DNA from 2 places in the Streptomyces sp. Rer75 genome. Region 1 is predicted to be linked to the other one. Evidence: riboswitches for the same ligand, from Rfam matches in the RefSeq annotation. Region 1 holds a riboswitch; the other holds the start of a gene.

Region 1 (15,047 bases):
TCGCCTGGGTCTTCGGCATGGGCGCGCTGATCGTCCTCACCATCTGGGTCGCCGCCCGGACCGCAAAGGCCAAGAAGTCATGAGTAGCCACGAGATTTCAGAAGCAGAAGAGAAGCTGCCCGCGGAGCGGGCGGAGGGCGGCGCGACCGTAGTCGCGGAAGACCCGTTCGCCGACCCGGGGCTGCCCCCGCACGAGCACCGTCAGCAGGACATCGACGAGCGGGCCGCCCAGCGGTCCGAGCGCACCGTCGCCCTGATGTTCACGGTCTCGATGCTGGCGACGATCGCCTTCATCGCCTCCTACGTGGCGCTGCCGGTCGACAAGTACATCTACGTCTTCCCGATCGGCCACATCAGCGCGCTGAACTTCGCGCTGGGCGTCACCCTCGGCATCGCGCTGTTCTGCATCGGCGCCGGTGCGGTCCACTGGGCCCGCACCCTGATGTCCGACGTGGAGATCGCCGACGAGCGCCACGCCATCGAGGCCAGCCCCGAGGTCAAGGCCAAGGTCCTCGACGACTTCCGGGCGGGTGCCAAGGAGTCCGGCTTCGGCCGCCGCAAGCTCGCCCGCAACACCCTCTTCGGCGCGCTCGCCCTGGTGCCGCTCTCCGGCGTCGTGCTGCTGCGCGACCTCGGCCCGATGCCGGGCACCAAGCTCCGGCACACCAGCTGGGGCAAGGGCAAGCGGCTCATGAACTACAACACCATGCAGCCGCTGCGGCCCGAGGACATCTCCGTGGGCTCCCTCACCTTCGCCATGCCCGAGGGCATGACCGAGGAGGACCACGACTTCCAGACCGAGATCGCCAAGGCCGCCCTGATGCTGGTCCGGCTCCAGCCGGAGAACATCAAGGACAAGCGCGAGCTGGACTGGTCGCACGAGGGCATCGTCGCCTTCTCGAAGATCTGCACCCACGTCGGCTGCCCGATCAACCTGTACGAGCAGCAGACCCACCACGTCCTGTGCCCCTGCCACCAGTCGACGTTCGACCTCTCCGACGGTGGCCGAGTGATCTTCGGTCCGGCCGGTCACGCACTGCCCCAGCTGCGGATCAGGGCCAATGACCAGGGGTACCTCGAAGCCATGGGCGACTTCTCGGAGCCCGTCGGTCCTGCTTACTGGGAGCGCGGATGAGTACTGCAACAGACACGGGCACGCCGCGGCGCGGCAAAGCGCCCGCGGGCGAGCGCGTCGCCGACTGGGCCGACGGCCGGCTGGGCATCTACAGCCTGGCCCGGGCCAACATGCGCAAGATCTTCCCGGACCACTGGTCCTTCATGCTGGGCGAGGTCGCGCTCTACAGCTTCATCATCATCATCCTCACGGGTGTGTACCTGACGCTGTTCTTCCACCCCAGCATGGAAGAGGTCGTGTACCACGGCCCGTACGTCCCGATGCAGGGCGTCCGGATGTCCGAGGCGTTCGCCTCGACGCTCGACATCAGCTTCGAGGTGCGCGGCGGTCTGCTGATCCGGCAGATCCACCACTGGGCCGCGCTGGTCTTCCTCTGCGCGATGTTCGTGCACATGATGCGCGTCTTCTTCACCGGCGCGTTCCGCAAGCCGCGTGAGATCAACTGGCTGTTCGGCTTCCTGCTGTTCTTCCTCGGCATGCTGACCGGCTTCACCGGCTACTCGCTCCCCGACGACCTGCTCTCCGGCACCGGTCTGCGGTTCATCGAGGGCGTGTTCCTGTCGATCCCGGTCGTCGGCACCTATATCTCGATGTTCGTGTTCGGCGGCGAGTTCCCGGGCATGGATCTCATCCCGAGGCTCTACCCGGTCCACGTCCTGCTGCTGCCGGGCATCATGCTCGGCCTGCTGGTGGCGCACCTGATCCTGGTCTTCTACCACAAGCACACGCAGTACCCCGGGGCCGGAAAGACCAACAAGAACGTCGTCGGCATGCCCCTGCTGCCGGTCTACATGGCCAAGGCGGGCGGCTTCTTCTTCCTGGTGTTCGGCGTCATCGCCGTCATCTCCGCGATCGCCACGATCAACCCGATCTGGACCATCGGCCCCTACCGGCCCGACCAGGTCTCCACCGGCGCCCAGCCCGACTGGTACATGGGCTTCGCCGAGGGTCTGGTCCGTGTGATGCCCGGCTGGGAGATCACCGCCTGGGGCCACACGCTCGTCCTGGGCGTGTTCATCCCGATCGTGCTCTTCCCGCTGGTCCTCTTCGCGATCGGCCTCTACCCCTTCATCGAGGGCTGGATCACCGGCGACAAGCGCGAGCACCACATCCTGGACCGCCCGCGCAACGCCCCGACCCGTACGGCCTTCGGTGTCGCCTGGCTGACCGCGTACTTCGTGATGCTGGTCGGTGGTGGCAACGACCTGTGGGCCACCCACTTCCAGCTGTCGATCAACTCGATCACCTGGTTCGTGCGGATCGGCTTCTTCGTCGGCCCGGTCCTCGCGTTCATCGCCACCAAGCGGATCTGCCTCGGCCTCCAGCGCCGCGACAAGGAGAAGGTGCTGCACGGTCGCGAGACCGGCATCATCAAGCGCCTGCCGCACGGTGAGTTCATCGAGGTGCACGAGCCGCTCACGCAGGAGCAGCTGCACGTGCTCACCCAGCACGAGCAGCCGAAGGCGTACGAGATCGGCCCCGAGGTCGACGAGAACGGCGTCCGCCGCAAGGTCACGGCGTCGCAGAAGCTGCGGGCCAGGCTGTCCAAGACGTACTACGGCAAGGACGCCTTCATCCCGAAGCCGACTTCCGAGGAGTACAAGGAGATCACCAGCGGCCACGGCCACCACTGATCTCTTCCGTCGTCTGACGCCACCGACCGGGGCCCCGGCCCGGACCTCACGGTCCGGACCGGGGCCCCGGTCGTGGTTATGAACGTCCTCCGCGCCGATAGGCTTGGGCTGATCGAGCGCTGATCGAGCCATGAGACATTTCAGGAGCGGACCATGGACGTTGTGACCCCAGCCGGAGGCGACAGCACCGCGACGGCCCGCACCTGGCCGGACGTGCTCAGCTCCCTCCTCGGTGGCCAGGACCTCAGCGCCGACGACACCGCCTGGGCCATGGACCGCATCATGCGCGGCGAGGCCACCGACGCCCAGATCGCCGGGTTCGCGGTCGCGCTGCGGGCCAAGGGCGAGACCGTCGCCGAGCTGTCCGGCCTCGTCCGTGCCATGTACGGGCACGCCAAGACGATCGAGGTGCCCGGGCCGACCGTCGACATCGTTGGCACGGGCGGCGACCGCGCCAAGACCGTCAACATCTCGACCATGTCCGCTCTGGTGGCGGCCGGTGCGGGCGCGCGCGTGGTCAAGCACGGCAACCGCGCCTCGTCCTCCGCGAGCGGGGCCTCCGACGTCCTGGAGAAGCTCGGCGTCAACCTGGACCTGAGCCCGGCGCGGGTGGCCGAGATCGCCGAGGAAGCGGGCATCACCATGTGCTTCGCGGTCAAGTTCCACCCGTCGCTGCGACACGTCGCGGCGGCCCGCCGCGAGCTGGGCATCGCCACCCCGTTCAACTTCCTCGGCCCGCTCACCAACCCGGCCCGGGTCCGCTGCCAGGTCACGGGCGTCGCCGACGCCCGGATGGCGCCGATCATGGCCGGGGTGCTGGCCGAGCGCGGCTCCTCGGCGCTGGTCTTCCGGGGCGACGACGGCCTGGACGAGCTGACCGTCACCGCGACCTCCCAGGTGTGGGTGGTGCGGGACGGCACGGTCCGCCGGGAGACCTTCGACCCGCGCGACATCGGCTTCGACCTGGCCCCGGTGGAGGCGCTGCGCGGCGCCGACGCCTCGCACAACGCGGACGTGGCCCGCCGCCTTCTGGCCGGCGAGACGGGCCCGGTCCGGGACGCGGTCCTGCTGAACACCGCCGCGGCTCTGGCGACCCTGGACTGGGACCGCGAGCCCTCCGACACCCCGCTGACGGCCCGCATCGCGGCGGGCGTCACCCGAGCCGCCGAGTCGATCGACTCGGGCGCGGCGAGGGAGTCCCTGGAACGGTGGGTGCGGGCGAGCAACGCGTAGCGGGCGCGCGGGGTTTCGTCGCCGGGTGCGGCCCGGTGGCCGGGTTGTGCCCACCCGTTCCGCCCTGCGGAACGATTGCCCACAACCAGGTAGACCTGCCCAGCCCTCGCCCCGGCGCCCTGGCCCTGTACACCCCCGTCCCTTGGGGCTACACCCCCGACCCTCTGGGCGTACCCCCGTCCCTCCGGGCGTACAAACCAGCCCTTCCGGGCGTACAACCCAGCCCCTCCGGCGTTTGAGGAGCGGGGGTGCAGGGGGCGGAGCCCCCGCAGCGGGGTCCAGGGGCGGAGCCCCGGCGGGGGGCCGGGGGTATCCCCCGGTTTCGGGAAGGGGCGGGGTGGGGGATCGTCCAGCATGCGGACGCGCGGTGGCCACCGCGGAGCGGCATGGCATAATCCCCCCAGGTCACGAGCGACAGCGACTTCGGCCCCGGCCCGCTGTCCGGCAACCCTCCGTCCGTGGCGGGGTGCCCCGGGTGATGACCAGGCCGCACGCAGCGAGGCGTGCGGCAAGCGCGGACCCCTCGCACTAGGGGTCCTGGTGGTCGAGGGAGTTCTTCCGTGACGCAGCGAATGCGCTAGGGCCGTAGCGCCCCGTTTTCCCCCAGCTCCGCGCGGAGCCCACCGTGCACCGTGCGTTGAGCGAGTTTCCGCATGCTCGCAAACCCATCGGGAGAATTCGCCATGTCCGCATGCCCTTCTGCTGTCGAGACCTCCGCCCCGCTCGCCGTCCTCGGCAGTGATGTCACCGTGCCCCTGGTCACCGGCGGTGAGGTGACCTACGCCGCGCTCGACTACGCGGCCAGCGCGCCCGCCCTGCGGCGGGTGTGGGACGACGTCGCCGCGTACGCCCCGTACTACGGGAGCGTCCACCGCGGGGCGGGTTATCTGTCGCAGTTGTCGACGGATCTGTTCGAGACGAGCCGCAGGGACGTCGCGGCGTTTCTGGGGTGCCGGGAGGACGACCAGGTGGTCTTCACCCGCTCGACCACCGACTCGCTCAACCTGCTGGCCGCCGCGCTGCCCACCGGCGCGGAGGTGTTCGTGTTCGAGACCGAGCACCACGCCTCGCTGCTGCCGTGGGAGCAGCGGGAGGACACCCGGGTGACCTGCCTGAGCGCGCCGCGCTCGCCGCGGGAGGCCGTGGAGACGCTGGAGAAGGCGCTGGCGGGGCGGGACGGGGGCCCGGCGCTGGTGTGCGTGACGGGTGCGTCGAATGTGACGGGCGAGCTGTGGCCGGTGCGGGAGCTGGCCGCGGCGGCGCATGCGCGGGGCGCCCGTATCGTGCTGGACGCCGCGCAGCTGGCCCCGCACCACCCGGTGGACATCGCGGAGGCGGACGTGGACTGGGTGGCGTTCTCGGGGCACAAGCTGTACGCGCCGTTCGGGGCGGGCGTCCTGGCGGGCCGGGCCGACTGGCTGCGCGAGGCGCGGCCGTACCTGGCGGGCGGCGGCGCGAGCCGCAAGGTCGCGCGGCGGGACGACGGCGGGGTGGAGGTCGAGTGGCACACCACCGCGGCGCGGCACGAGGCCGGTTCGCCGAACGTGATCGGGGTGTACGCGATCGCCTCGGCGTGCAAGGCGCTGTCCGAGGCCGGGTTCGACGGCCTGGTGGCGCGGGAGCGGCAGCTGATCGCGAAGGTGCGGGAGGGGCTGGCGGAGGTGCCCCAGGTACGGCTGCTGTCGCTGTTCGGCGACGACGCGCCGCGCGTGGGTGTGCTGTCGTTCGTGGTGGAGGGCTGGAACAGCTCGCACTTCGCGGCGGCGCTGTCCGCGGAGTACGGGATCGGCGTACGGGACGGGCTGTTCTGCGCGCATCCGCTGGTGCGGACCCTGCTGGGCAGCGAGCCCGGCGACCCGGGGGAGTGCGGCGCGCCCGAGGCCGCCCCGGGGGAGCGCTCCCTGAACGCGATCCGCGTCAGCTTCGGCGCGGGCACTCCGGACGAGCACGTGGAGCGCTTCGTCCGGGCGGTGAAGGAGCTGGTCCGGGACGGCGCGAAGTGGGACTACCGCACGGAGGACGGCCGCTGCGTCCCCGCCCGCTAGTCAGCTGTCGAGGCCGATGGCGAAGGCGGCTTCCAGGTCGTGCTGGGAGTAGGTGCGGAACGCGATGTGGGTCTCGGTGGAGGCCACGCCGGGGACCTTGGAGATCTGGCCCGGGATGATGTCCGCGAGGTCGTCGTGCTGGGCCACCCGCACCATGGCGATCAGATCGTGCGCCCCGGTGACCGAGTAGACCTCGCTCACGCCCTCGATCGCGGCGATCTTCTCGGCGATCTCCGGGATCCGGTCCACGCTGGTCTTGATGAGCACGATCGAAGTGATCACGGCTGGCTTTCTCCCTCGCTGGCCCTGGCTGCGCCGCCCACTCTATCCGGCCGCCCGAAGCGGGCCCACGCGTAGAGAAATCCCAGGGTGAAGCCCACGAGATGGGCGAGGTAGGCCACTCCGGGGCGGGCGTCGGCCTGGCGGGCGGCGAGCCATTGGAGGGTGACCCAGAAGATCAGTACGGCCCAGGCGGGGAAGCGCAGCGGGAGGAAGAACAGGAACGGGAACAGGCTGGTCACCCGGGCGCGCGGAAAGAGCCATAAAAAGGCGCCGAGGACGCCGGAAATGGCACCGGAGGCGCCGACCAGCGTCTGCGGCGAGGAGGCGTGGGCGGCTGCGTAGCCGAGGAGCGCGAGATAGCCGGTGACGAGGTAGAAGAGCGCGAAGTGCATACGCCCCATGCGCTCCTCGGTCATCGCCCCGAAGACGTAGAGGAACAGCATGTTGCCGAGGAGATGCAGCCAGTTGCCGTGGACGAAGAGCGCGGTCAGCGGGGTCAGCGGCTCGGCGGGGGTGCCGCTCCACAGGGCGCTGGGGACGACTCCCCAGCGCTCGAAGTACGAGGTCTGTGCCTGGAGGAGGTCCCCGCCGGAGCCGTAGCGGGGGTCGAGCCCGGAGGCCGGTCCGAGGACGAAGATCAGGCAGCAGGTGACGATGAGGGCGTACGTCATCACGGGACGGCCGGACCCCGCCGACTTCTCGATCATGGGCAGATCATCGCGTACCCGGCACAACCTGCACAGAGCGCCTCGCCGCCGCCCGGGGGCGGGGTACGGGCCCGACAACGCCCAGGGCTCAGGCCGTAGGGTTACAGGACGCCGATGAGCCCGAGTAGCGAGGACCCGACACCATGGCCGTTCCCACGCCGACAGCCGAGACCCGCTGGCGCTGCACGCTGTGCGGCAACCTCACCCGTTTCGATGTGACGCGCTCGACGAAGGCGGTCGAGTTCATCCACCTGGACCTGGCGGGGGAGCCTCGGGTCGAGGAGTGCGATGTGGTCAGTGAGACCATTGAGTCAGTGCGTTGTCGCTGGTGCAACGCGGTCGACCAGATCGAGCTGGTGGACCGTCCAAGTGCGAACGCGAGGGCCTGAGACACGGAGCGAGGAGAAGGTGGTGGACCGGACCGGCGGCCGCGAGGCGGCCGGTGACGCCGAGGGCGTCACCGAGGCGCTGGACCGCCCCCTGCCGGAAGGGGTGCGGCGGCGCGTGGTGGCGCTGGTCGCGGATGCGTTCGGTGGTCTGACGGTCACCGAACTGCCACCCCAGCTGCGGCAGTACGCCCGTTTCACCCCGAACCGGCGCGCCAAGTTCGCGGGCAACGCGATGGCCGCCGCGGTGGAGAGCGACCCCGTCTTCCGGCAGCGGATCGGGCAGCGGCTGCGCGAGACCCAGACGGAGCTGACCGAGGCCATCGAGGGCGGTTCGCCGCCCGCGGCCGCGGATCCGGTGGACGTCGCGGCGGTGGCGTACGTGCTGCGCCCCGTGGGTTGGGTGAAGCTCGTCGAGGCGGCGGGCGAGGAGGCCCAGCGGGCGTCGGCCGAGCGGGCGGGCGAGGAGGCCGAACGCGAGCTTCAGCGGCTGCGCGAGGAACTGGCGGCCGCCCGCTCGGCGGCGCGCAAGGAAACCGACCGGGTCCGCGCCGAGCTGGACGCGGCCCGCAAGGAGACGGACGCGGTGCAGCGCAAGCTGCGCAGCGCGCAGAGCGATGTGAAGCGCGGGGCGGCGGCGCTGCGCAAGGTCGAGGGCGAGCTGGAGACCGTGCGGTCGGAGGCCGCGTCGCGGCAGGCGGCCGCCGACGGTGAGGCGCGGCGGCTGCGGGCCCGGCTGGCGGAGGCGGAGTCGGCGCTGGAGGCGAGCCGGCGGGCGGTGCGCGAGGGCCGCAGCGTGGAGGACATGCGGCTGCGGCTGCTGCTGGACACGGTGCTGGACGCGGCCCAGGGGCTGCGCCGCGAACTGGCGCTGCCGCCCGCGTCGATGCACCCGGCGGACACGGTGGACGCGGTCGAGCCGGGGAAGATGACGCCGAAGGACATAGCGACCAGGGCGCTGTCGGAGATGGATCCGGCGCTGCTGGACCAGTTGCTTGCGCTGCCGCAGGCGCACCTGGTGGTGGACGGCTACAACGTCACCAAGACCGGCTATCCGACGATGCCGTTGGAGAAGCAGCGGCTGCGGCTGCTGGGCGGGCTCGCGGTGCTCGCGGCGCAGACGGGCGCGGAGATGACGTGTGTCTTCGACGGGGCGGAGCTGGCCGCTCCGGTGCTGCTGGCGCCGCCGCGCGGGGTCCGGGTGCTGTTCAGCAAGCCCGGGGTGACGGCGGACGAGCTGATCCGGCAGCTGGTGCGGGCCGAGCCGCCGGGCCGTCCGGTGGTCGTGGTGTCGACCGACCGCGAGGTCGCGGACGGGGTCGCACGCGCCGGAGCGCGCCCCGTGGCATCCGCCCTGTTGCTGAAGCGACTTGCGCGCACCTGACGGGTGCTAAGCATCAGCACAGTGTCAATTGACCGTCACTGCCCGTGCGATGTTTGTAAAAGATGCGTCCGTAGCCAATTTTTTTGTCGTCGGGATTTGAACGGATCACGGCAGGGTCACTAATGTCGGCTCGAACCTTCGCGCGGTTGATCACCCATCCGGGGTGACAGCGGGGGTACCGCCGAGTCCGCGGCGTATCCGTGGAGCCCGGGGTCGCACCTCAACCCCTGGTAGGCGGCCGGAGGAAGAAGGAGCTCGCCTTCGTGGCGTCCCACCGTCGACCCAAGCAGCCGAGCCGCACTCGGGTATCCGTACTCACGGCGACCGCCGCAGCCGCCGTCGCGCTCACGTCCCAGGCCGCCCAGGCCGCCCCGAAGCAGGACAAGAAGGACGTCAAGGAGCAGGTCGACAAGCTCTACGAAGAGGCGGAGCAGGCGACCGAGAAGTACAACGGCGCCAAGGAGAAGCAGGAGAAGCTGGAGAGCCAGGTCGGCGACCTCCAGGACAACGTGGCGCGCGGCCAGCAGGACCTGAACAAGCTGCGCGACGGCCTGGGTTCGATGGCCACCGCCCAGTACCGCACCGGCGGTATCGACCCCTCCGTACAGCTGATCCTCTCCTCCGACCCGGATACCTACCTCGACAAGGCGTCCACCCTCGACCAGGTGAGCGGCAAGCAGGCCGAGTCCCTGCGGAAGATCGCCGACAAGCAGCGCACGCTCAAGCAGCAGCGCGAGGAGGCGTCCACCAAGCTCCAGGACCTGGCGGACACCCGGAAGGCCCTGGGCGAGAAGAAGAAGGAGATCCAGGGCAAGCTCACCAAGGCCCGCAACCTCCTCAACACCCTCACCGAGCAGGAGCGCGCCAAGCTCGCGGAGGAGGAGCGGGAGCGCGCCAACCGCGCCAGCAGCCGGGTCGACCTGGGCAGCGACGTGCCCGACTCGCAGCGTGCCGCCGCGGCGCTGGCCGCCGCCAAGACCAAGATCGGCTCGCCGTACGTCTGGGGCGCCACCGGCCCGTCCTCCTTCGACTGCTCCGGCCTCACCGGCTGGGCGTACCAGCAGGCCGGGGTCCAGCTGCCGCGCATCTCCCAGGACCAGGCCAACGCCGGTACGCAGATCGGCCGCGGCGAGCTGAAGCCCGGCGACCTGGTGATGTTCTACAGCGACCTGCACCACATAGGTCTGTACGCGGGCAACGGGCAGGTGCTGCACGCCCCCAAGCCCGGGGCCAATGTGCGCTACGAGTCGATGGACAACATGCCGTTCCAGTTTGGCGTGAGGGTCTGACGACGTCCGTTCGGGCGAATCGGGACAACTCCCCACGACTCCCGCCCCGTCGGTGACCTGCGGTCTCCGGCGGGGCATCAGTTTGTGTGCCCGCGATCGGCTTTGGACCCCGGGTGGTCACGCCGCTACTGTCTGCGCGCAGTTCCTCACCGACTCCGCGGAAGGGAGTGCGGCTCCCCATGGCGTCCTCTCGCCGCTTCTCGAAGCCCGGGCCCGTCCGGGCCACCGTCGTCTGGACCGCCGCCTCTGCGGCCGCCGCCACCGGCGCCGCGCTGGCCGCCCCGGCCCTGGCCGAGCCCCACGACACCACGGCGGGCCACCCCTCGGCCCGGACCGCGGCAGACCGGATGGCCGCCGACCGGCCCGCGGCCGACCAGATCGACCGGCTCTACGAGCAGGCGGAGCGGGCCACCGAGCGCTACAACGCGGCCGACACCCGCGCCCACCGGCTGCGCAGGGAGACGGACCGCCTCCAGGACCGCGCGGCCCGCGGCCAGGAGCGGGTCAACCGGATGCGGGTGGCGCTCGGCGCGATCGCGGGCGGGCAGTACCGCACCGGCGGTTTCGACCCGGGCCTCGCCCTCCTCCTCTCCTCCGACCCGGCCCACTACCTTGACCGGGCCGCCATGCTGGACCGCATCACCAGCCGTCAGGCCGGTCAGCTGCGGATCCTGGCCCGTGCCCAGCGCACCCTGCGGCAGCAGCGCGCGGAGGCCGCCGACCGGCTGCTGAAGCTGGAGCGCAGCCGCCTGGCCGTCGCCCGCCACAAGCGCGAGGTGCAGCGCAAGCTGGCCACCGCGCGACGGCTGCTGGGCGCGCTGCGGCCGGGGGAGTGGGAGGCGTACGCACGCGCCTCGCGCGACGGGGACGGACACGGGGCGCACGCCGTGCCGGGCGCGCCCCCCGGTACCGCGCACGCAACACCCGGTCCGCCGCCGTCCTCGCCGCGCGCCGCCGCGGCGTTCGGCGCGGCGCGGGCCGCGGTCGGCCTGCCGTACGCCTGGGGCCAGGCCGGGCCCACCGCCTTCGACTGCTCCGGGCTGACCCAATGGGCCTACCGCCGGGCCGGGGTGGCGATCCCGCGCACCTCCCAGGCCCAGGCGCACACCGGACAGTCGGTGCCGCTGTCCCAGGCCCGCCCCGGCGACCTGGTCGTCTACCGCTCCGACGCCGGGCACGTCGCCATGTACGCCGGGGGCGGGCGGGTGATCCACGCGCCCTACCCCGGCGCGGCGGTCCGCTACGACCCCGTCGGCATGATGCCGATCTTTTCCGTCACGCGCGTCTGAAGCACGGCGGCGGCTCGTACGATCTATGGCGTGACGGGTCGGTGGAGATCGGGGCGATGGCGGACGGCACTCTGTCTGCCGGTGGTGTGGGCGCTGCCGCTGGCCGCGCTCACCGCGTGCGGCACGACCGTTCCGCCCGACGACCCCGCGGGGCGCGACGGGCGCGCCGTGCAGCGCATGCTCGACCGGCGCGCCGCGGCGGTACGCGGCCGGGACGCGGCCGCCTTCCTCGCCACCGTCGACCGCGGCTCGGCCGGTTACCGGGCCGAGCAGCGGCGGGTGTTCCGCCGCCTGTCCGCCGTACCGCTGCGCTCCTGGACGTACCGGCTGGTGCACACCGGCGGCTTCCGGCCCGCGGAGGGCACCGGCCGCCGCCTCGCCGCCCAGGTCGAACTCCGCTACCGGCTCGCCGGATACGACACCGCCCCCGTCGTCGCCCCCCAGTACCTGACGCTCGCGCAGCGCGACGGGCGGTGGTTCATCGCCGACGACGACGGCCGGGTCGACGGCAAACGCGGCGTCGACCAGCTCTGGGACCAGGGCCGGGTCGACGTCGTCCGCGGCAAGCACAGCCTCGTCCTCGGCGTCGGCCAGAACCGCAGGCTGCTGCGCGGCGTCGCCGCCACCGCCGACCGGGCCGTGCCCGCCCTCGACCGGGTCTGGCCCGGCTCCTGGGCCGGGCGCGTCGTCGTCGAGGTGCCCGCCTCGCTGGACCGGATGGCCGCCCTGCTGGGCGCCTCCGCGAGCGGCTACCGGGGCATCGCGGCCGTCACCACCGGCGAGGTCGGCGGCGCGAGCGACTCCTCACCGGCCGACCGCGTGATCGTCAACCCCGATGCGTACCGGGCGCTCGGTGACTTCGGCCGCCAGGTCGTGGTCACCCATGAGACGGCCCACGTCGCCACGCGTGCCGCCACCACCGCCTCCACACCGCTGTGGCTCTCCGAGGGCTTCGCCGACTGGACCGGCTACCGCACCCCCGGGCGCACCCCGCGCCAAGTCGCCCCCGAACTCTCCGAGTCCGTCGCCTCCGGCCGCCTCCCGAAGGCCCTCCCGCCCGACGAGTCCTTCCGCTTCGGCAGCCGCCCCGACCGGCTCTCCGAGGCTTACGAACAGGGCTGGCTGGCCTGCCGCATGATCGCCGACCGCTGGGGTGCGGGGAAGCTGGTCGCCCTGTACCGCGCGGTGGGCGCGGCTCCGCGGCGCGAGGGCGCGGTGGAGGCGGGCCTGCGCGATGTGCTGAACGTCAGCCTGACGGACTTCACGGCCGAGTGGCGCAAGTACGTGGCCGGAGTCCTGGGTTAGCCCCGGGTTAGCCCCCACCCCGCCCCTCCCCGAAACCGGGGCTCTGCCCCGGACCCCCCGTACCGGGGCCGGTCCCGGGGCTGGGCGCGGCTCCGCCGGGTGGCGCCTGGGGCTTCGTTGCCGGGTGCGGGCCGGTGGCCGGGTTGTGCCCACCCGTTCCGCCCTGCGGAACGATTGCCCACAACCAGTTACACCCCAGAGCGGGGGTGCAGGGGCGAGCCCTCCGGCGTTTTGCAGGGGCGGGGGGCCGGGCGGAGCCCCGGGGTCGGGGAGGGGCGGGGTGGGGGACGAGGCACCGCGCCGCGCCCACCCGGTACTGTCGGCCACGATGGACAAGACCCTGCTCGTGACGAACGACTTCCCGCCCCGCCCCGGCGGCATCCAGGCGTTCCTGCACAACATCGCCCTCCGCCTCGACCCGGAGCGAATCGTCGTCTACGCCTCCACCTGGAAGCGCGGAGCAGAGGGCAAGGAGGCCACCGCCCGGTTCGACGCCGAGCAGCCGTTCCCCGTCATCCGCGACCGTACGACGATGCTGCTGCCCACCCCCCGCGTCACCCGCCGCGCCACCGAGCTGCTGCGCGAGCACGGCTGCGGCTCGGTGTGGTTCGGGGCCGCGGCGCCGCTGGGGCTGATGGCCCCGGCGCTGCGCAAGGCGGGGGCCGAGCGGGCGGTGGCGACGACGCACGGGCACGAGGCGGCCTGGGCCCAGCTCCCCGCCTCCCGCGCGCTGCTGCGCCGGATCGGCGAGGGTACGGACACGATCACCTACCTCGGCGAGTACACCCGCTCCCGCATCGCGGAAGCCCTCACGCCCGAGGCGGCCGCCCGCATGGTGCAACTGCCGCCCGGGGTGGACGAGAAGACGTTCCACCCCGGCTCGGGCGGGGACGAGATCCGGGCCCGGCTGGGGCTCGCGGAGCGGCCGGTCGTGGTGTGCGTATCGCGGCTGGTGCCGCGCAAGGGGCAGGACACGCTGATCGAGGCGATGCCGCACATCCTGAAGCGGGTGCCGGACGCGGTGCTGCTGATCGTGGGCGGTGGGCCGTACGAGAGGGATCTGCGGCGGCTCGCGGAGACGACGGGCGTGGCCGAATCCGTACGCTTCACCGGCCCGGTGCCCTGGGAGGAGCTGCCCGCCCACTACGGCGCGGGCGACGTCTTCGCCATGCCGTGCCGTACGCGGCGGGGCGGGCTGGACGTCGAGGGCCTGGGCATCGTCTACCTGGAGGCGTCCGCGACCGGGCTTCCGGTGGTCGCCGGGGACTCCGGCGGCGCACCGGACGCGGTGCTGGAGGGCGAGACCGGGTGGGTGGTGCCGGGCGGCTCCGCGGAGCAGAGCGCGGAGCGGATCGTGGCCCTGCTGGAGGACGAGGCGCTGCGCCGCCGGATGGGCGAGCGGGGCCGCGCCTGGGTCGAGGAGCGCTGGCGCTGGGATCTGCTGGCGGACCGGCTGCGTTCGCTGCTCTGACGACGAAGGGCCGAGGGAAGCCCCGGGCCCAGACGACGAAGGGCCCGGGGAAGCCCCGGGCCCTGTCCGAGAGAAGCAGCGCGGGCTCAGCCCCCGTACAGCGCCTCGATCTCCGTCGCGAAGTCCTTCGCCACCACGTTCCGCTTGAGCTTCAGCGAGGGCGTCACATGCCCCGAGTCCTCGGTGAACTGCTGCGTCAGGACCCGGAACTTCCGCACCGACTCCGCCTTCGAGACCGCCGCGTTGCCGTCGTCCACCGCCGTCTGGATCTCGGCCAGCAGATCGGCGTCCTCGCGCAGTTCGGCCGCCGTCGCACCGTCCGGTTTGCCGTGTTCGGCGGCCCAGCGGGGCAGGAACTCCTCGTCCAGGGTGATCAGCGCGCCCACGAACGGGCGGCCGTCGCCGACGACCATGCACTCGGCGACCAGGGCGTGCGCCCGGATGCGGTCCTCGATCACAGCGGGGGCGACGTTCTTGCCGCCCGCGGTGATGATGATCTCCTTCTTGCGGCCGGTGATGGTGAGGTAGCCGTCCTCGTCGAGGGTGCCGACGTCCCCGGTGTGGAACCAGCCGTCGGCCAGCGCCTCCGCCGTCGCCGCCTCGTTGTTCCAGTACTCCGTGAACAGATGGTCCCCGTGCAGCATCACCTCGCCGTCGTCGGCGATGCGGACCACCGTGCCCGGCATCGGCTGGCCGACCGAGCCGATCTTCTGCCGGTCCCACGGGTTGAAGGTGGTGGCCGCGCAGGACTCGGTCAGGCCGTACCCCTCCAGCACCGTGAAGCCGATGCCCCGGTAGAAGTGGCCGAGCCGCTCGCCCAGCGGGGCGCCGCCGGAGATGGCGTGGGTGGCGCGGCCGCCGAGCGCGGCGCGCAGCTTGCTGAAGAC
Region 2 (15,047 bases), 1.8 Mb from region 1:
ACTCCACGCATTGACCGCCGTTGGCGTCGCTGTACGAGGACCTGGTCCACTCGGCAGCGGTCAGATCCAAGTCGGCACTCATGCGCGGTACTCCTTCACCAGAGTCTTGATCAGGGCCGTTGATCGATCCGGGGACAGCGCATGCGCCCTGAGCAGATCATAGTCATCCAGGGCTGCGGTGACCGTCTGAGGAGAGTCGTGCATCCTCCCTCCTACCCGGGTCTCGGTGTACAGCACCGTGGGCGAGTCCGGGAAGCGCAGCAACGTGAAGGGCTTCGTGGAAGCGGCTGGAGCGCCTGCCGAGAACGGCAGGACTTGAAGCGTGATGTGGGGTGACGCGGCAGCCGTCAGCAGGTACTCAAGTTGCCCGCTCATGACGTCGGCACCGCCTACCACAGTTCGCAGGCACGCCTCGTTCAAAATGACCCACAGAAACGGCGGAGCTTCCTGCTCGAACACCCCACGCCGGCTCAGTCGCGTGGCGACTTTGCCGTCGATCACCTCGGCCTCTTCCTGCGAGAAGTACGCGCGGAAGATGGCCCCCGCGTAGTCCTTCGTCTGAAGGATGCCGATCACGAGGTTCGCCGAGTAGTCCAGCACCCGTGACGCCTTGCGCTCCAGGTTGAGATACGGGGTGAACCACGAGGGGTGGTCACCCTCGTCGATCCTCCGGAGCATGTCCGCGAACAGGTGGCCCGTCCCGAACGCGGTGTCGCAGCCTTTCGCGAACTTGTCGCTGGGCCTGGGCAGGAGCTTCCCGGCCTCCACCCTGCTGACGTACGCCTCCGAGTACCCGGCAGCCTGGCCCAGGCGCTTCTGCGTGAGCTTGCGGGCGAGACGGACCTGCTTGACGTCCCGCCCGAAGCGCTGGAGCGGATTCAAGTTCACGGATGGGGTCGTCTCGTCCAATGCTGTGACCTCTCGCTAAGTGATCCTGGCCAGCATCGCGGCAGGTCACCGACTTGCACGCCGCTATTCAAGGCGTCTCATTCTATTGGCTGACGCGTTTCCCTGGTGACCAATTGACTACACACGGTGCCCGCCCAGGGTGCCCAGGGAACAGCTGAGTGGAGCTGATGTCATGAACGGCCTACGCCTCCTGCCGTGGTCCAGCCCGGAGGGCAAGCCCTGCTACTTGTCGACTGACGACGACAACAGCCGGTTGAGTCAGAAGGCGGACGACATCGAGGCACTGCAGCTGGGCATGGGCGCCCAACTGCTCGAACACTCCAAGGCGTTGCTCACCAACGAGAAGGTCGGCGTCGTAGAGCTTCGCTTCCTGGCCTGCCGACTGACCGAGGCGCTGCGGGATACGTTGCGCGTCGCTGAGAGCAGGGGTGAACGGCTCCTCGCGTATGCCGGGGACGACACCGATGAGGTGGACGAGGATCATCCCGAACGGCGGCCCGGGTAGCGGATCGGCTTGCGGCAGTCCGGTGCGGCGGCGGGTAACAACTGGCCGTCAAGCGCGTAGCACAGGGCCGCGTGTAGGTGCTCCGCGGCGGTGGAGGTCAGTCGCAGTTCAGAGGCGCCGAGCAGCTGGCCGCCTCTGCTGATCTGGAGCGGGAGTGCGAGGCCACCGTCCTCGGTGTGGCGCAGCTTCCACTCGCGGTCGTGGCTGATCTGCCATACGGTCATGGTCGTCACTCACCGGTAATCGCGGGGGTGGTTGGTGTAGGTGTGACCGGTCGGGGCGGTCCAGGTGGTGGTGCCGGACTCGGAGTCGCGTTTCAGGGCCCAGCCGGGGTGATGGGTCTTCATGAGGTGGTGGCGTCTACAGAGGGTGGTGAGGTTGTCGGGAGTGGTCTGGCCCCCTGCCGTGGGGTTGTCGTGGTTGAAGGGTTCGACGTGGTCGAGGTCGCAGCGGTGGGCGGGCATGTGACAGGAAGGGAAAGCGCAGTAGGCGTCACGGGCAATGACGTGGCGCTCAACTTCGGCGGTGGGCTTGTAGGTGGTGGGGTCGGTTTTGATCAGCATCCCGGTGGTGGGGTGGGTGATCAGGCGGCGCCAGACGGTGCCTTCGGCGAAGGCGACTCCGCGGGCCTGGTCGGCGGTGATAGGGCCGTAGCCCTTGAGGTGGGCGGGGTCGTCGGTGTCGCCGATCAGGACGTCCAGGGGGACGGTCACCTGGACCACCGCCGCTGAGCGGCCGCCCGAGGATTCGGGGGTGCTGACGGCACGGTTGACGATGAGGTCGTAGAGGGCGTCGACCCGCTTCTGCTCCAGGGTGCGGCCCTCGTCGGGGAGGGTGGCGGCGTGGGTGTCGACTGCGGCGGTCATGGCCGCGGCCTGTTCTGCCGGGAGGATCGCGCCCCACATGGCCATGCCGTCATCCTGCGGGTAGTGGACCATCTGCCGCTGCCGCTTGCGGGCTTGGTGCCGCTCTTCCGCGCCGTCCGGATCGGCTCGGACGATCTCGCGGGCCAGGGCGCGGCGGGTCTGGCCGGTGGTCATGGTCGGCAGCTTGTGCAGTAAGGCCGCCTCGACCTGCTCCGCGACATCGGGATTGAGGACGGCGCAGGCTTCGGTGACTGCTGCGGCCTGTGAATAGGAGATCTCGCCCTGGGCCAGGAGAGCGCGTGTGGGTGGGTAGCGACTGGCCAGCTCGCGGGCGACCTCCAGGCGGCGGGCGGCCGTCGTGCCGGACAGCTTCAAGGCACAGGCCACTTCCTCGCAGGTGAAGTTCCAAGCGGCCTCGGTGTTGCGGTCCCATCCCGCCGGTGGGCCCTCGCCCCAGGCGTCGGCTTCCAGTGCGGCGAGGATGTCTGCCTGCTGGGCCTGGATCCAGGCGGTGTGGCGCTCCAGGGCCTTCAGGGCGTCGATACGGCCGGTGTGCGACAGCTTCTCCGCGCGCAGGGTCGGCAGGACCGATGCGGTGTGCGGACCCGGTGCGGTGGCGGCCAGCTGGGCGGCCCATTCGTCCGAGGTGATCGGATCGTTCGGGTCGTTCGGCTCGCTCGGTTCGTTGGTCGCGTTCTCGGTCGTGTGCGCGGTCGTGTGATCGGCTGCGTTCTCGGCCATGGCGGTGGTCATGGCGATCACTCCCCCGTGATGCCTCAACTCCCGCCCCCTCGGCGGGTTCACAGCTCGATTCTTCATCACTCTCCGTGACCACACCAGGCCGCAGCCGCCACGCCATCACTTCGAGTGAACGTTCGGGAGATGGGGAACGCCCCGGGCGAGGAATGGCGGACCCCACCGGGGCGTTGACGTCGGCATGCCCATCGCCGTTTATGTACTTGGCCTGTCCGTCTTCGCCCTCGGAACCTCGGAGTTCATGCTCTCCGGGCTGCTCCAACCCGTCGCCCGGGACATGGGAGTGACGATCCCCACGGCCGGGCTGCTGATATCGGCGTTCGCGATCGGGATGGTGGTCGGGGCGCCGCTGCTGGCGGCGGCCACGTTGCGGTTGCCGCGGCGGACGACGTTGATCGCGTTGCTCGCCGTGTTCGGGCTCGGGCAGGTGGCGGGGGCGGTGGCGCCGTCGTATGGGGTGTTGTTCGCGTCGCGGGTGGTGAGCGCGCTCGCGTGTGCCGGGTTCTGGGCCGTGGGGGCGGCGGTGGCCGTGTCGTTGGTGCCGGTGAACGCTCGGGCGCGGGCGATGGCGGTGATGGTCGGCGGGCTCAGCGTCGCGAACGTCGTGGGGGTTCCGGCCGGGGCGTTCCTCGGGCAGCACGCCGGGTGGCGAGCGGCCTTCTGGGCGGTGGCCGGGCTGTCGGTGCTCGGGCTGATCGGGGTGATCGCGCTCGTACCGCGTACGGAGGTGCCGACCGGGGAGGACCGGCCGCGGCTGCGGGGCGAGTTGGGCATCTACCGGGACCGTCAGGTCTGGCTCGCGCTGGTCACCACCGCGCTGAGCGGGGGCGCGGTCTTCTGCCTGTTCTCGTACCTCGGGCCGCTGCTCACGGACGTGGCGGGGCTGGACGAGGGCTGGGTGCCGACGGTGCTGGCGCTGTTCGGGGTCGGCGCGCTGATCGGTACGGCGGTCGGCGGGCGGATCGCGGACGCGCACCTGTTCGGGACGATGTACGGCGGCATCACCGCTTCGACGGTGGTGCTGAGCGTTCTGGCGCTGACCGCGCACAGCCCGATCGCGGCGGTGGGCCTGGCGCTGCTGCTCGGCTTCACGGCCTTCTTCACCGCGCCCGCGCTCAACGCCCGCATGTTCAACGTCGCGAACACCGCCCCGACGCTCGCGGGCGCGACCACGACGTCCGCGTTCAACATCGGCAACACGGTGGGCCCCTGGCTCGGCGGCCTGGTCATCAACGCGGGCTGGGGCTATCCGGCGGTGGCCTGGACGGGTGCCGCACTGGCCGGTGCGGGCATCGTGACGACGGCCCTCGCGGCGCGGCTGCATCGTACGGAGGGGGCGTCTCGCGTGATCGCGGGCGGCGGCTCGACGGCGACGCCCGCGCGCGAGGCGGAGGCGTCTTCCGCCACGCCGTGAGCCGGGCCGTTCCGCCCGCTGGGCGCGGCTGAGTCAGCCGTCACCCGCCCAGCGGGCGCGCCCTCAGCCCCCGCCGCCCCCACGCCCGCGCGCCGCAGGCACCCGGCGACGGCGCAGGCCAGCCGCCGTGAGCCGCCGCAGCAGTTCCTTGCTGCCGACCTCCTCCGCCCCCGCGCGCACCGCCCGTGCGTAGAGGTCGCTCGGGACGTCGTAGTGGTCGCGGTCGAAGCCGCGGCGCGGGGCGCCGATGCGGGTGGCGAAGGCGTGGAGTTCGTCGTACGAGACGTCGCTCACCAGGTGTGACCACATGCGGCCGTGGCCCGGCCACGAGGGCGGATCGATCAGTACGGCCATCAGAGGGTGGTCCCGAGCCGACCCACGGGGGCCACCGCGACCGCCGTCTTGCCGCAGACCCAGTGCGGGTCGGGGCCCAGTTCGGGTTCCACGTCGAGGGCGTGGAGGTCGCCGCCCCGGGTGCAGACGGGGCAGAGGGGCCAGCGGCCGTAGCGTTCCAGCAGGGAATCCTGGACGTCCTGGGCGACCAGACCGGCGACGTAGGCCACGCCTTCCGGCCATTGCTCGACCCACCAGCGGCGGTGCGCGATGGCGTCCTCGACGAGCGAGACGATGTCGGCGTGGGCGACGTCTCCCGCCGCGAGGTCGGCCAGGACGAGCGCCCGTGCCGCGTGCAGTGCATGTTCGAGCTTCATGGGTCCCATTGTCACCTTTGCTTCGTCGCGCCGCCTTCCAGCGCGCTTCCACCGCCCGACGCGCGCCGCGAACCGCCGCCGCGCGCACTCTTGACGGGCCCCGTGGCCGGAAATAGTTTTCAGACGTGAGTAGCAAGTTGAAGGAAACTTTCACTCCCCTCACCGATCCCGCCGTGCCCGCTCCCTCCGCCCTCGCGGCGAAGGTCCGGACCCTGGGCCCCTCCATGACCCGCTCGATGCAGCGCGTCGCCGAGGCCGTCGCGGGCGATCCGGCAGGCTGCGCGGCGCTCACCGTCACCGGGCTCGCCGAGCGCACCGGCACCAGCGAGGCCACCGTCGTCCGGACCTCCCGGCTGCTCGGCTACCCCGGATACCGCGATCTGCGCCTCGCGCTCGCCGCGCTCGCCGCGCAGCAGGCGGCGGGCCGGGCACCGGCCGTCACGGCGGACATCGCGGTCGACGACCCGATCGGCGACGTGATCGCCAAGCTCGCGCAGGAGGAGCAGCAGTGTCTGGCCGACACCGCCGCGGGGCTCGACCCCGGCCAGGTCGAGGCCGCGGTCGCCGCGGTCGCCGCCGCCCGCCGGATCGATGTGTACGGCATCGGCGCGTCCAATCTGGTCGCCCAGGACCTGGTCCAGAAGCTGCTGCGGATCGGCCTGATCGCGCACGCGCACGCGGATCCGCACCAGGCCATCACCAACGCCGTCCAGCTGCACTCCCGGGACGTCGCGCTCGCGATCACCCATTCGGGGCGGACGACGGACGTCATCGAGCCGCTGCGCGTCGCCTTCGAGCGCGGGGCGACCACCATCGCGATCACCGGCCGCCCGGACGGCGAGGTCGCGCAGTACGCGGACCTCGTCCTCACCACCTCCACCGCGCGCGAGAGCGAACTGCGCCCGGCGGCCATGTCCAGCCGCACCAGCCAGCTGCTGGTGGTGGACTGCCTGTTCATAGGCGTGGCGCAGCGCACGTACGAGAGCGCGGCGCCCGCCCTGTCCGCCTCGTACGAGGCCCTCGCGCACCGGCACGATCCCCGCCCCAGCCACCGCTGAGGCCGGGGCACGCGACAAGGCCCCGCACCGCCATCCCCCACCGTCACGCTTACGTAGGGAAGAGCCGCTTCGCCATGACTTCCGCCGCTGATGAGCAACAGCAGCAACAGCAGCAGCAACAGCTCCGCGCCCAGCTGGAGACCCTCACCACCGAGGCGTTCCGCCCCGAACTCGCCGAGATCGACCGGCTCGACACCGTCGAGATCGCCCGCATCATGAACGCCGAGGACGCCGGAGTCCCCGCCGCCGTCGCCGCCCAGCTCCCCCGGATCGCCGCCGCCATCGACGGCATCGCCGCGCGCATGGCGGACGGCGGGCGGCTGATCTACGCGGGCGCGGGCACCGCCGGGCGGCTCGGGGTGCTCGACGCGAGCGAGTGCCCGCCCACCTTCAACGCCCGGCCGGACCGGGTGGTCGGCCTGATCGCGGGCGGGGAGACCGCCATGGTGTCGTCCGTGGAGGGCGCGGAGGACAGCGCGGAGCTGGCCGCCGAGGACCTGGACCGGATCGGGGTCGGCCCGCAGGACACGGTCGTGGGCGTCTCGGCCTCCGGCCGCACCCCGTACGCCGTGGGCGCCGTCGAGCACGCCCGCCGCCGGGGGGCGCTCACCGTCGGGCTGTCGTGCAATACGGGCTCGGCGCTCGCCGCGGCCGCCGAGCACGGCATCGAGGTCGTCGTCGGACCGGAGCTGCTCACCGGCTCCACCCGGCTCAAGGCGGGTACGGCGCAGAAGCTCGTGCTCAACATGTTCTCGACCATCACCATGATCCGGCTGGGCAAGACCTTCGGGAATCTGATGGTCGATGTGCGCGCCTCGAACGAGAAGCTGCGGGCGCGCACGCGCCGTATCGTTTCTCTGGCGACCGGCGCCACGGACGAGCAGATCGAGAGCGCGCTGACGGCCACCGACTGGGAGGCCAAGAACGCCATCCTCACGATCCTCGGCGGCGTGGACGCGCCCACCGCCGAGAAGCTGCTCGGCGAGGCGAACGGCCATCTGCGGGCCGCCCTCGAAGCGGCCGGGGCGTAGCGCCCCGAAACCCCGGAAACACGGCGGCGGGGCGGCACCCCTGGGAGAAAGGGTGCCGCCCCGCCGTCGTCAGTGGACGGTATGACCGACCGGCGCGCGGGGCGCCGAAGCCGATCAGAAGTCCATGTCACCGCCCGGCATGCCGCCCGGGGCGCCCGCCGGAGCGGCCTTCTCGGGCTTGTCGGCGATGACGGCCTCGGTGGTGAGGAACAGCGCGGCGATCGACGCGGCGTTCTGGAGCGCGGAGCGCGTGACCTTGGCCGGGTCGATGATGCCCTCGGCGATGAGGTCGATGTACTCACCGGTCGCGGCGTTGAGGCCGTGGCCCGGGGTCAGGTTGCGCACCTTCTCCACCACGACGCCGCCCTCGAGGCCGGCGTTGACGGCGATCTGCTTCAGCGGGGCCTCCAGGGCCAGGCGCACGGCCTGGGCACCGGTGGCCTCGTCGCCCTCGAGCTCCAGCTTCTCGAACACCGAGACGGTCTGGAGCAGGGCCACGCCACCACCGGCGACGATGCCCTCCTCGACGGCGGCCTTGGCGTTGCGCACCGCGTCCTCGATGCGGTGCTTGCGCTCCTTCAGCTCGACCTCGGTCGCGGCACCGGCCTTGATGACGGCCACGCCGCCGGCCAGCTTCGCCAGGCGCTCCTGGAGCTTCTCGCGGTCGTAGTCCGAGTCCGAGGACTCGATCTCGGCGCGGATCTGGTTGACGCGGCCCTGCACCTGGTCGGTGTCGCCGGCGCCGTCCACGATGGTGGTCTCGTCCTTGGTGACCGTGACCTTGCGGGCGCGGCCGAGCAGGTCGATGCCCGCGTTCTCCAGCTTGAGGCCGACCTCCTCGGAGATGACGGTGCCACCGGTGAGGATGGCGATGTCGCCGAGCATGGCCTTGCGGCGGTCACCGAAGCCCGGGGCCTTGACGGCGACGGACTTGAAGGTGCCACGGATCTTGTTGACGACCAGGGTCGCCAGCGCCTCGCCCTCGATGTCCTCGGCGATGATCAGCAGCGGCTTGCCGGACTGCATGACCTTCTCGAGCAGCGGGAGGAGGTCCTTCACGCTGGTGATCTTCGAGTTGACGATCAGGATGTACGGGTCGTCGAGCGACGCCTCCATACGCTCCATGTCCGTCGCGAAGTACGGGGAGATGTAGCCCTTGTCGAAGCGCATGCCCTCGGTGAGCTCGAGCTCGAGCCCGAAGGTCTGCGACTCCTCGACGGTGATGACGCCTTCCTTGCCGACCTTGTCCATGGCCTCGGCGATCAGCTCGCCGATCTGGGTGTCGGCGGCGGAGATGGAGGCGGTGGAGGCGATCTGCTCCTTGGTCTCCACGTCCTTGGCCTGCTCGAGCAGCTGGGCGGAGACGGCCTCGACGGCCTTCTCGATGCCGCGCTTGAGGGCCATCGGGTTGGCGCCCGCGGCAACGTTCCGCAGGCCCTCCTTGACCAGCGCCTGGGCGAGGACGGTCGCGGTCGTCGTGCCGTCACCGGCGACGTCGTCCGTCTTCTTCGCGACCTCCTTGACCAGCTCGGCGCCGATCTTCTCGTACGCGTCCTCGAGTTCGATCTCCTTGGCGATGGACACACCATCGTTGGTGATCGTGGGGGCGCCCCACTTCTTCTCGAGGACGACGTTACGGCCCTTGGGGCCGAGGGTGACCTTGACGGCGTCGGCGAGCTGGTTCATCCCGCGCTCGAGGCCGCGCCGCGCCTCCTCGTCGAACGCGATGATCTTGGCCATGTGAAGTGGTCCTCCCAAGACGGGGTGGATTGCTCCGGACCGCGCCTGGCGCCCGCGACGGACGGCCTGCCTGCCGTGCGGTTCCTTGCCCCGCGCGGCGCCGGCGAGCCTCACCGACCCGATCCTTCTGTCACTCTCACCTTCAGAGTGCTAACGCAATAATTAGCACTCGCCCCATGAGAGTGCAAGCGCCCGACGGGCGTCAAGAGAGGCGTGGGGCGGGGCCCCGGGGAAGGGGACCCGCGGCATGCCAGAGGGCCCGCCCCCTCGCGGGGTACGGGCCCTCCGGCTACTTCAGTCAGCTGCGTCGCGTTCGGCGCGTCAGCCTACGGCCACGCGGACCATGTCCGCCTGCGGGCCCTTCTGGCCCTGCGAGATCTCGAACTCGACCCGCTGGCCTTCCTCGAGGGTGCGGTAACCGTCCATCTGGATCGCACTGTAGTGGACGAATACGTCCGCACCACCGTCGACCGCGATGAAGCCGTACCCCTTCTCCGCGTTGAACCACTTGACGGTGCCCTGAGCCATTCCTAACTCCCCTATTGCTGGCCCTTGCGCAGGACCGCACTCCGCGGACCCGGGTCAGACCTCACCCCCCGAGTCGAGGGGGGTGTGCGCCGGAACGCGTCGACCGCCGCTGAATGTATCCGTCCCAACGCCCTCTGCAACAGGTCAATTGGACGAGAATTCTGGGCACGGCCGATCGGTTAAAAGTGGAGAAGTCCTGTGAAGTTCGGGCAAACCCGACCGGACATAGGGTACCAACCCGACAAATCGCGCACACACTTTGCGCACAAGTTGACGAGTTCTCATATGCGGTTCCGGCGCCGGGGCCGATGAGGTAGCCCGCGCCCGACGGGGAAGCGGGGCAACTGTATCGCGATTCCACACACGGAATCGCCCCGTCCGGTTCTTCCCGGACGAGGCGATTTCCAGAGGTGAGCGGGGTGATGGGGCGTCAGCAGCCACCCGCGACCGCGGGGATGATCGACACCCCGGCGCCGTCCGGCGTGGCCGTGGCCAGGCCCTCGGCGAACCGCACGTCGTCGTCGTTGACGTAGACGTTCACGAAGCGGCGCAGCTTGCCGGTGTCGTCCAGGACGCGCGCGGAGATGCCCGCGTGGTTCTTCTCCAGGTCCGCCAGAACCTCGGCGAGGGTCGCACCCTCGGCACTGACCTCGGCCTGGCCGCCGGTGTAGGTACGCAGGATGGTCGGGATTCGGACGTTGACGCTCATGCGAGGCCAGCCTCTCGGAACGAGTCAAGGGTGGGGCGGATGATGGCGGAGGGGCCCGTGGTGGGGGCCACCGCGTCGAGGGTCTTGAGGCCGTCGCCGGTGTTGAGGACGACGGTCGTCAGGGACGGGTCGAGCAGCCCGTCCTCGATCAGCTTCTTGGTCACGCCGACGGTCACGCCGCCCGCGGTCTCCGCGAAGATCCCCTCGGTGCGGGCGAGCAGCTTGATCGCGTCGACCACCTGCTCGTCGGTGACGTCCTCCACCGCCCCGCCGGTGCGGCGCGCGATGTCGAGGACGTACGGGCCGTCCGCCGGGTTGCCGATGGCCAGCGACTTGGCGATGGTGTTCGGCTTCTGCGGGCGTACCACGTCGTGGCCCGCCTTGAAGGCGGTGGAGACCGGGGAGCAGCCCTCGGCCTGGGCGCCGAAGATCTTGTACGGCTTGTCCTCGACCAGACCGAGCTCGATCAGCTCCTTGAGCCCCTTGTCGATCTTGGTGAGCTGGGAGCCGGAGGCGATCGGGACGACGATCTGGTCCGGCAGCCGCCAGCCGAGCTGCTCGCAGATCTCGTACGCCAGGGTCTTGGAGCCCTCGCCGTAGTACGGCCGCAGGTTGACGTTGACGAAGCCCCAGCCCTCGCCCGCCGGGTCGCCGATCAGCTCGCTACAGAAGCGGTTGACGTCGTCGTAGTTGCCCTCGATGCCGACCAGGTCACCGCCGTAGACGGCGGCCATGACGACCTTGCCCGCCTCCAGGTCGTGCGGGATGAAGACGCACGAGCGGAAGCCCGCGCGGGCCGCCGCGGCGCCCACCGCACCGGCCAGGTTGCCGGTGGAGGAGCAGGACAGGGTGGTGAAGCCGAAGGTGCGGGCCGCCTGGACGGCGATGGCGACGACCCGGTCCTTGAAGGAGTGGGTCGGGTTGCCGGAGTCGTCCTTGACGTGCAGCTCGCCGGTGACGCCCAGCTCGCGGGCGAGCCGGTCGGCCTTGACGAGCTGGGTGAAGCCCGGGCTCAGGCTGGGGAGCGCGGCCACGTCGGCGGGGACGGGCAGCAGCGGCGCATAGCGCCAGATGTTGTCGGGACCGGCCTCGATCTGCTTGCGCAGCCCCTCCGGGTCGCCGCCGGGCAGCTCGTACGCCACCTCCAGCGGCCCGAAACACGACCCGCACGCGAAGATCGGGCCGAGGTCGAAGCGCTCACCACACTCGCGGCAGGACAGGGCGACGGCGGGGCCGAAAGCGGCAGCGGACGTGGTTGAGCTTTCGACGGATTGCACAGCCATGGAGGCGAGGCCCTTTCTCCTCATCTTCCTCGGGACGCATTTCGCCACGAGACGGAATTGGCACCTTCCCGAGCTGGGAGCCTCGCTACAGGACGCGAGACCAGCTGGAGGGTTGCCGGGGCTTCAACGGGCCGTTCCCTCTGCCCCTCTGGATGAGCGGTATGGCCGCCGGGCCGGACCCGGGGCGTTTGTCCGCACCGAGCCCCCGACATACGAAGGTCACGTGCGTTGTTCAAGACTGTAACCGACGGCCCGGATGGTTGAGCTAGCCGTCCGAACCGCGAGATGGATCACAACGATCACGCCGAGCGATCACAGCAGGGAGACAAAACAGGTGCTGGATGAGGTGGAGCGCTGGCTGGAGCACCGCTCCTGGTCGGCCGACGACCGTCCGCTGGACCGCCTGCTGGCCGCGAAGCGCCACACGGCGACGAGCGTCAGCGTCATACTGCCCGCGCTGAACGAGGAGGCGACCGTCGGCGAGATCGCCGCCGCGATCCGCCGCGAGCTGATGACCGAGGCCGTGCCGCTCGTCGACGAGCTGGTGGTGCTGGACTCCGGCTCCACGGACCGCACCGCCGAGGTCGCGGCCGCGGCCGGGGCGACCGTGGTGCACCGCGACGCGCTGCTGCCCCGGCTGCCCGCGCTGCCCGGCAAGGGCGAGGTGCTGTGGCGGTCGCTGCTGGCGACCAGCGGCGACATCGTCTGCTTCATCGACGCCGACCTGCGCGAATTCGACGCGCGCTTCGTCTCCGGCATCGTCGGACCGCTGCTCACCGACCCCGGGGTGCAGCTGGTCAAGGGCATGTACGACCGGCCGCTGCGGGACACCGCCGGACAGGGCGGACGGGTCACCGAACTGGTCGCGCGGCCGCTGCTCAACCTGCACTGGCCGCAGCTCGCCGGATTCGTCCAGCCGCTGGGCGGCGAGTACGCGGCCCGGCGCTCGCTCCTGGAGCGGCTGCCGTTCCCCGTCGGGTACGGGGTCGAGCTGGGCCTGCTGGTCGACTCGCTGCACACGGTCGGGCTCGACGCCCTCGCCCAGGTCGACATCGGCGTGCGCAAACACCGCCACCAGGACGGCAAGGCGCTCGGCCGGATGGCCGCCGCGATCTACCGCACCGCGCAGCTGCGGCTGGCCCGCGGCCATCTGGTGCGGCCGCGGCTGACCCAGTTCGAGCGCGGCGAGAACGGCTTCGAGCCGCGGACGACGGCGGTGGACACGGAGGAACGGCCGCCGATGATCGAGATCCCGGAGTACGCGGAGCGGCGGGCGGCATAGCTCTGCGGCATAGCTCTCACGGGGGCAAGAAACCGTACGTACGTTTGCGCGCGGTGCCCGATGGCTAGGCTCGCGACATGGCCGTTGAACGCAGCGCACCGATCCTCGTCGCGTCCAACCGCGGTCCGGTCTCGTACGCGCTGGGCGAGGACGGTTCGCTCACCCCCAAGCGCGGGGGCGGCGGGCTGGTCTCCGGGCTGAGCGCGATCGGGCCCGACGCGGGCGCGGTCTGGGTGTGCGCCGCGCTCGGCGACGGCGACCGCGAGGCGGCGCGCCGCGCCGGGGCCGGACACCTGGACGCGGACCACACCGGTGGGCAGCAGGTGCGGATGCTGGACATCGCGCCGGACGTCTTCGCCGCGGCGTACAACGGCGTCGCGAACTCGGTCCTGTGGTTCGTCCACCACCTGCTCTACCAGACCCCGGTCGAGCCGGTCTTCGACGCGGAGTTCCGCGCCCAGTGGGCGGCGTACGAGGCGTACAACGCGGCCTTCGCCGACGCGCTCGCCCAGGAGGCGGCCGACGGCGCGATCGTGCTGGTGCAGGACTACCACCTGGCGCTGGTCCCCGGGCTGCTCCGGGCCCGCCGCCCCGACCTGCGGATCGGCCACTTCTCCCACACCCCCTGGGCACCCCCGGACTACTACCGGCTGCTGCCGGACGACGTCGCGGCGGGCGTGCTGCGCGGCATCCTCGGCGGCGACCGCGCCGCCTTCCTCACCGGGCGCTGGGCCGCCGCGTTCGCCGACTGCTGTGCGGCGGTGCTGGGCGCGGAGGTCGTCCGGGGGCCGGACGGCTCCGCGGCCGCCGTCCGGTTCGAGGGCCGGGAGACCCGGCTCGGGGTGCACGGCCTCGGCGCCGATGCCGACTTCCTGCGCGAGCGGTCGCGGGCGGCCGACGTGGACGAGCGGCTGGCGGCGCTGCGCGAGCAGATCGGACCGGGCCGGAAAACGATCGTCCGGGTGGATCGCACCGAACTGTCCAAGAACATCGTGCGCGGGCTGCTCGCCTACCGCCGCCTCCTGGAGACCCACCCCGAGTGGCGCGAGCGCGTGGTCCACGTGGCCTTCGCCTATCCGTCACGCCAGGACCTGACCGTCTACCGCGACTACACCGAGCGGGTGCGGGTGCTCGCCGAGGAGATCAACGCGGAGTACGGAACGGAGGGCTGGCAACCGGTCGTGCTCCACGTGAAGGACGACTTCGCGCGCTCGCTGGCCGCCTACCGGCTGGCCGACGTGGCACTCGTCAACCCGATCCGGGACGGGATGAACTTGGTCGCCAAGGAGGTGCCGGTCGTCTCCGAGCGCGGCTGCGCGCTGGTGCTGTCGCGGGAGGCGGGGGCGTACGAGGAGCTGGGCGCGGACGCGGTGACGGTGAACCCGTACGACGTGGAGGGCACGGCCCGCGCGCTGGACGAGGCCCTGCGAACCCCGGACGCCGAGCGTGCGGACCGCACGAAGCGCCTGGCCGCGGCAGCCACAGCCCTCCCACCCCGCGACTGGTTCCTGACCCAGCTACGGGCCCTGCAAGCGGACTAGAGCCCCCCACCCCGCCCCTCCCCGAAACCGGGGCTCCGCCCCGGACCCCGACCCTCACCGGGCTCCGCCCTGAACCGCTGCGGGCGTGGGCGGGGCACCGCCGGGGCGAACCGCCGAGCCCGCGCCACCCCGACACCGCGGCACCGCCCGCGGGCTCCACCCCGGCCCGTCCGGGCGCACCGCCCCGGGCGCCGCTCACCGGGCTCCGCCCCGGGCGCACCGGCCCGAGCACCGCCCCGCAGCCTCAGCGCCCCGGCCCGTCCCGGGCGCCGGGCCCGCGCCTCCCGTCGCCGCGGCACCGCTCCGGACCCGGCCCCGGGGCACCGCCGTAGCCGTGCACGGCCTGCGGGGTCGGCCCTGCGGGCACCGCCCCGGGCGCGCTCACGCGCCTCGTAGCCGAGCGGCGGCACATCGCCCATCGGCGGCGGGGGTCCAGGGGGGTGCCCCCTGGGTTCGGGAAGGGGCGGGGTGGGGGACTCTCAACCCACCGCCCCCGACACCGCTCGCAGGGCGCCGCTCCCCGGACACCGCTCCGGCGCTGCCGCGCCTCGGCGGGGCGCGGCGTCGCTTCGCCGACCGGCGGGCCGGGGGTCCAGGGGGGCTGCCCCCTGGGTTCGGGAAGGGGTGGGGTGGGGGCTCAGCGCAGCGCAGCGGCCAGGGCCTCCAGCAGGGCCACAACCCCCGCCGGGCCGTCGACCACCAGGTCCGCGCGCTC

Evidence for each region. A riboswitch is a leader RNA that binds a small molecule or an ion and turns the genes downstream of it on or off. The one in region 1 is predicted to bind S-adenosylmethionine.
Region 2: another riboswitch for S-adenosylmethionine. It lies ahead of thrC (threonine synthase); the one in region 1 lies ahead of HYQ63_RS11945 (aminotransferase class V-fold PLP-dependent enzyme).

What each region holds. Positions count from the first base shown of each region.
Region 1 is NZ_CP058693.1:2,844,679-2,859,725, reverse strand. It holds gene HYQ63_RS11965 (cytochrome c) at 1-83, shown strand, start outside; gene HYQ63_RS11960 (ubiquinol-cytochrome c reductase iron-sulfur subunit) at 80-1,135, shown strand; gene HYQ63_RS11955 (cytochrome bc complex cytochrome b subunit) at 1,132-2,769, shown strand; gene trpD (anthranilate phosphoribosyltransferase) at 2,923-4,002, shown strand; SAM riboswitch class IV at 4,406-4,523, shown strand; gene HYQ63_RS11945 (aminotransferase class V-fold PLP-dependent enzyme) at 4,686-6,047, shown strand; gene HYQ63_RS11940 (Lrp/AsnC family transcriptional regulator) at 6,048-6,329, opposite strand; gene HYQ63_RS11935 (rhomboid family intramembrane serine protease) at 6,326-7,036, opposite strand; gene HYQ63_RS11930 (hypothetical protein) at 7,180-7,425, shown strand; gene HYQ63_RS11925 (NYN domain-containing protein) at 7,445-8,806, shown strand; gene HYQ63_RS11920 (NlpC/P60 family protein) at 9,070-10,095, shown strand; gene HYQ63_RS11915 (C40 family peptidase) at 10,275-11,384, shown strand; gene HYQ63_RS11910 (hypothetical protein) at 11,415-12,689, shown strand; gene HYQ63_RS11905 (glycosyltransferase family 4 protein) at 13,018-14,160, shown strand; gene HYQ63_RS11900 (long-chain fatty acid--CoA ligase) at 14,247-15,047, opposite strand, start outside.
Region 2 is NZ_CP058693.1:4,672,360-4,687,406, forward strand. It holds gene HYQ63_RS19585 (DUF397 domain-containing protein) at 1-82, opposite strand, end outside; gene HYQ63_RS19590 (helix-turn-helix transcriptional regulator) at 79-909, opposite strand; gene HYQ63_RS19595 (hypothetical protein) at 1,082-1,414, shown strand; gene HYQ63_RS19600 (hypothetical protein) at 1,390-1,638, opposite strand; gene HYQ63_RS19605 (HNH endonuclease signature motif containing protein) at 1,648-3,033, opposite strand; gene HYQ63_RS19610 (Cmx/CmrA family chloramphenicol efflux MFS transporter) at 3,218-4,450, shown strand; gene HYQ63_RS19615 (DUF4031 domain-containing protein) at 4,514-4,804, opposite strand; gene HYQ63_RS19620 (hypothetical protein) at 4,804-5,160, opposite strand; gene HYQ63_RS19625 (MurR/RpiR family transcriptional regulator) at 5,286-6,218, shown strand; gene murQ (N-acetylmuramic acid 6-phosphate etherase) at 6,293-7,249, shown strand; gene groL (chaperonin GroEL) at 7,364-8,989, opposite strand; gene HYQ63_RS19640 (cold-shock protein) at 9,311-9,517, opposite strand; gene HYQ63_RS19645 (MoaD/ThiS family protein) at 9,948-10,226, opposite strand; gene thrC (threonine synthase) at 10,223-11,509, opposite strand; SAM riboswitch class I at 11,527-11,668, opposite strand; gene HYQ63_RS19655 (glucosyl-3-phosphoglycerate synthase) at 11,844-12,791, shown strand; gene HYQ63_RS19660 (trehalose-6-phosphate synthase) at 12,869-14,332, shown strand; gene otsB (trehalose-phosphatase) at 14,970-15,047, opposite strand, start outside.